Regions from separate parts of the Streptococcus sp. Marseille-Q8145 genome, predicted to be linked through region 1. Evidence: a T-box and tRNA genes for the amino acid it is inferred to sense, from the RefSeq annotation. Region 1 holds a T-box; the other holds one or more tRNA genes.
What was found. The T-box of region 1 lies ahead of ileS (isoleucine--tRNA ligase). A T-box ahead of a tRNA ligase gene usually reads a tRNA of that ligase, here a tRNA-Ile.
Positions count from the first base shown of each region.

Region 2: it encodes a tRNA-Ile, which carries the amino acid that the T-box ahead of ileS (isoleucine--tRNA ligase) is inferred to sense. The anticodon was not compared.

Region 1 is NZ_CBCOPQ010000001.1:452,788-455,027, reverse strand. It holds gene ACWPVL_RS02255 (YlmH family RNA-binding protein) at 1-45, shown strand, start outside; gene ACWPVL_RS02250 (DivIVA domain-containing protein) at 55-840, shown strand; T-box leader at 840-1,042, shown strand; gene ileS (isoleucine--tRNA ligase) at 1,088-2,240, shown strand, end outside.
Region 2 is NZ_CBCOPQ010000002.1:197,053-199,292, reverse strand. It holds gene mreD (rod shape-determining protein MreD) at 1-235, opposite strand, end outside; gene mreC (rod shape-determining protein MreC) at 237-1,052, opposite strand; tRNA gene ACWPVL_RS04350 (tRNA-Ser) at 1,214-1,301, opposite strand; tRNA gene ACWPVL_RS04345 (tRNA-Ile) at 1,313-1,386, opposite strand; tRNA gene ACWPVL_RS04340 (tRNA-Gly) at 1,421-1,491, opposite strand; tRNA gene ACWPVL_RS04335 (tRNA-Phe) at 1,508-1,580, opposite strand; tRNA gene ACWPVL_RS04330 (tRNA-Met) at 1,584-1,657, opposite strand; tRNA gene ACWPVL_RS04325 (tRNA-Ser) at 1,671-1,760, opposite strand; tRNA gene ACWPVL_RS04320 (tRNA-Ile) at 1,774-1,847, opposite strand; tRNA gene ACWPVL_RS04315 (tRNA-Met) at 1,861-1,934, opposite strand; tRNA gene ACWPVL_RS04310 (tRNA-Pro) at 1,940-2,013, opposite strand; tRNA gene ACWPVL_RS04305 (tRNA-Arg) at 2,056-2,129, opposite strand; tRNA gene ACWPVL_RS04300 (tRNA-Arg) at 2,187-2,240, opposite strand, start outside.

The DNA of each region.
Region 1 (2,240 bases):
AATGGGAAGCATAAACTAACAGTTGAATTATTACCTAGTAAATAAGGAGGGAACATGGCACTAACATCATTAGATATTAGAGATAAAGGTTTTTCAACCAGATTTAGAGGGTACGATATTGATGAAGTTGAAGAATTTCTTGATATCATTGTCAATGATTATGAGGAATTAATCCGTGAGAATCGTGAGAAAGAAGCAAAAATCCGTAATCTTGAAGAACGTCTAATTTATTTTGATGAAATGAAAGACTCGCTCAGCCAATCTGTTTTGATTGCACAAGATACAGCAGAGCGGGTCAAGCAGGCAGCACAAGAACGTTCAGGAAATATTGTGCAGCAAGCAGAGCAAGATGCGCAACGTTTATTAGATAGAGCCAAGTATAAGGCAAATGATATTCTTCGTCAGGCTACAGATAACGCCAAAAGAGTAGCTGTTGAGACAGAAGAATTGAAAAATAAAACGCGTGTCTTCCATCAGCGTCTCAAATCGACAATTGAAAGTCAACTAAGTATTGTTGACTCTCCAGATTGGGAAGATATCCTTCGCCCAACTGCTGCCTATCTCCAAACCAGTGATGAAGCCTTTAAAGAAGTGGTTGAAGAAGCGATTGGAGAAAAAGTCGAGCTAGAGGAAGAAGTAGATGTTACGCGCCAATTCTCACCTGAAGAATTAGCTGAATTGCAAGAACGAATTGAGCAAGCAAATCGAGATTTGGCAGAAACACAGACTCTTCAGACTATAGATGAAGAGCTGATCCAAGCACAACAGAAAGAAATTTTAGAATCTGGAGAACTTTCAGATTTGGATGAAGATTCTAAAGTTCCAGTAGATCTTTTATAATAAGTGCAGAAACACAAATCAGACAGAATATTTTCAGCGAGCAGGTGGTGGTGAGAGACCTGTAATCCCTTTTGTTTGGTTTATCATTCTGCTTCATCGTTTCTGAATCGAGTAAGAAACGACGTCCGCCTACGTTACAGGCTAAGAGGGATAGGATTTTTCCTGTCTAAACAAAGGTGGTACCACGATTTTCGTCCTTTTTAACGATTCGTGGTTTTTAATTTGTCTATATAATAAAGGAGATATAATGAAACTCAAAGATACCCTGAATCTTGGGAAAACTGCATTTCCAATGCGTGCTGGCCTTCCAACCAAAGAACCAGTTTGGCAAAAAGAATGGGAAGAAGCTAAACTTTACCAACGTCGTCAAGAATTGAACCAAGGAAAACCGCATTTCACCTTGCATGATGGACCTCCATATGCAAACGGAAATATCCACGTTGGACACGCTATGAACAAGATTTCTAAAGATATTATTGTTCGTTCAAAATCGATGTCAGGATTTTATGCGCCTTACATCCCAGGTTGGGATACTCATGGTCTCCCAATCGAGCAAGTTTTGGCAAAACAGGGTGTTAAACGCAAAGAAATGGACTTGGTTGAGTACTTGAAACTTTGCCGTGAGTATGCTCTCTCTCAAGTTGACAAACAGCGAGAAGACTTTAAACGCTTGGGTGTTTCTGGTGACTGGGAAAACCCTTATGTGACCTTGACTCCAGACTATGAAGCAGCTCAAATCCGTGTCTTTGGTGAAATGGCTAAGAAAGGCTATATCTATCGTGGTGCCAAGCCAGTTTACTGGTCATGGTCATCTGAGTCAGCCCTGGCTGAAGCGGAAATTGAATACCATGACTTGCTTTCAACTTCCCTTTACTATGCCAATCCAGTTAAAGATGGGAAAGGTGTGCTAGATACGGATACCTATATCGTTGTATGGACAACAACTCCTTTTACCATCACAGCATCTCGTGGTTTGACAGTTGGAGCAGATATTGATTATGTATTGGTACAACCAGCTGGTGAATCTCGTAAGTTTGTAGTTGCTTCAGAATTATTGAATAGTCTTTCTGAGAAATTTGGTTGGGCGGATGTTCAAGTCTTGGCGACCTACCGTGGTCAAGAATTGAACCACATTGTGACAGTCCACCCATGGGATACAGCTGTAGATGAGTTGGTGATCCTTGGTGACCACGTTACGACTGACTCTGGTACTGGTATTGTCCATACAGCCCCTGGTTTTGGTGAGGATGACTACAATGTCGGTGTTGCCAACGGCCTTGAAGTTGCTGTAACAGTTAACGAACGCGGTATTATGATGGAAAATGCTGGTCCTGATTTTGCGGGTCAATTCTATGACAAGGTGGTTCCAACTGTTATCGAAAAACTTGGTAACCTCCTTC
Region 2 (2,240 bases), on a different contig from region 1:
CAATCACATGTAGATAATAAACATCGTAAAAAAGACCTAGAGTAAAGAAAAGGAAAAAAATATATTCCTTTGAAAAGTTTAAAAACAAGAAAACCGTAAAAAACAATAAAATATGACTTGCTGGATGCCACTTCTCAGCAAATAGATCTACAAGACTTCTTGATAATTGACCATCAATGAAGAAGAACAGAAATAAAAACAAAGTTGTAAAAAAAGTTCCTCTTAGAATTTTCATACTAATTTCTCACCAACAGAACCGCTTGAATATCAGACAAATCCGCAGCAGGCTTCACCAAAACTTCTTTGTTTAATTGGTCCTTACCAGCTGACATTGATAAAACTTGACCAACCAAGACATTCTCAGCATTATAAGAGCCGAGACCACTTGTCGTTACAGTTGCTCCTTCTTCAATTCCGTCCAGCGTATTTAGCTGGCTGACGATAAAAGCTGACTTTTCAGTGTCAAAACCAACAATGATGCCATAGGCAAAGCCAGTCTTTGTCTGAATTTTAATGGCAATAGAACTATCATTCTTTTCATTTGTAAGCAGACTAACAATACTTGAAGAGTCGGACACACTACTAACTGCCCCAATTAAACCGCCGTTAGAAATCGCCAGCATAGAGGTTGTCACATCGCTTGACTGTCCCTTATCAAGAGTTAATTCATTCTTCCAAGTAGATGGAGAGCGAGAAATAACTTCTGCCGCAATCTTGACAGCACTTTGATCATTATTTCGTAGTTCTAATAGGGAACGCAACTGTTCATTCTCCAATTTTAAGGCATCAGAATTATTTGCCTTCTCTTCAAGATTGTAAATTGTTCCTTTTAGGGTCTCATTTTCTTGATAGGTCTCTATTAACTGAACAACCTTTTTCTTTTCCTTAGCAAAATAGTTAAAAGGAATAGCAACTACCCGATCAACACTGGACAAAAAATCACCAGTCACAGAAACAATCCATGGTGAAAGAGGGGAAAGCATCAAGCTTATCATAACAACTCCCAATAGCAAAATAGAAATCAAAAATTTAGACATCTTTAATTTATTCATTCCAATCTCCGCAACCAATAAATCCCTACACTTATATAAATCCAGAACAGACTATAACAAGTCAACAAAGCAAGTTCAAATAAACAATAAAAACAATTCTACAAAATAAAAACATTATAAAACAAGAAAAGGAGATAGCAAATGCTAAACTCCCTTATTTACGGAGAATGGGGGATTCGAACCCCCGCGCCAGTTACCCGACCTAACGATTTAGCAAACCGTCCTCTTCAGCCTCTTGAGTAATTCTCCAATATACTTAATGGGCACGAGTGGACTCGAACCACCGACCTCACGCTTATCAGGCGTGCGCTCTAACCACCTGAGCTACGCGCCCAAGTTATAAAAACTTGGTATGAACTTCTGTTCAAAGCGGGTGACGAGAATCGAACTCGCGACAACAGCTTGGAAGGCTGTAGTTTTACCACTAAACTACACCCGCATCTTAGATAATGGTATGGCGCGAGACGGAATCGAACCGCCGACACATGGAGCTTCAATCCATTGCTCTACCAACTGAGCTACCGAGCCAAATTGCGGGAGCAGGATTTGAACCTACGACCTTCGGGTTATGAGCCCGACGAGCTACCTAGCTGCTCCATCCCGCGATATTCTAATCTAAGGAGGATGTGGGATTCGAACCCACGCACGCTTTTACACGCCTGACGGTTTTCAAGACCGTTCCCTTCAGCCGGACTTGGGTAATCCTCCAAGATATTCATTATGGACCTTGTAGGACTTGAACCTACGACCACTCGGTTATGAGCCGAGAGCTCTAACCAGCTGAGCTAAAGGTCCAACAAGATCGTTATAGCGGCGAAGGGGATCGAACCCCCGACCTCCCGGGTATGAACCGGACGCTCTAGCCAGCTGAGCTACACCGCCAGATATCGGGAAGACAGGATTCGAACCTGCGACACCTTGGTCCCAAACCAAGTACTCTACCAAGCTGAGCTACTTCCCGATCATAAGTAAAAACGGAGTCATATGACCTCGTTTCCCTTCATGCACCCTAGAGGAGTCGAACCTCTAACCGCCTGATTCGTAGTCAGGTACTCTATCCAGTTGAGCTAAGGGTGCTCTATATCACGATAATCAATTATAACAAAAACACATAAAAAAGTCAAAACTTTCTTATGCACCCTAGAGGAGTCGAACCTCTAACCGCCTGATTCGTAGTCAGGTACTCTA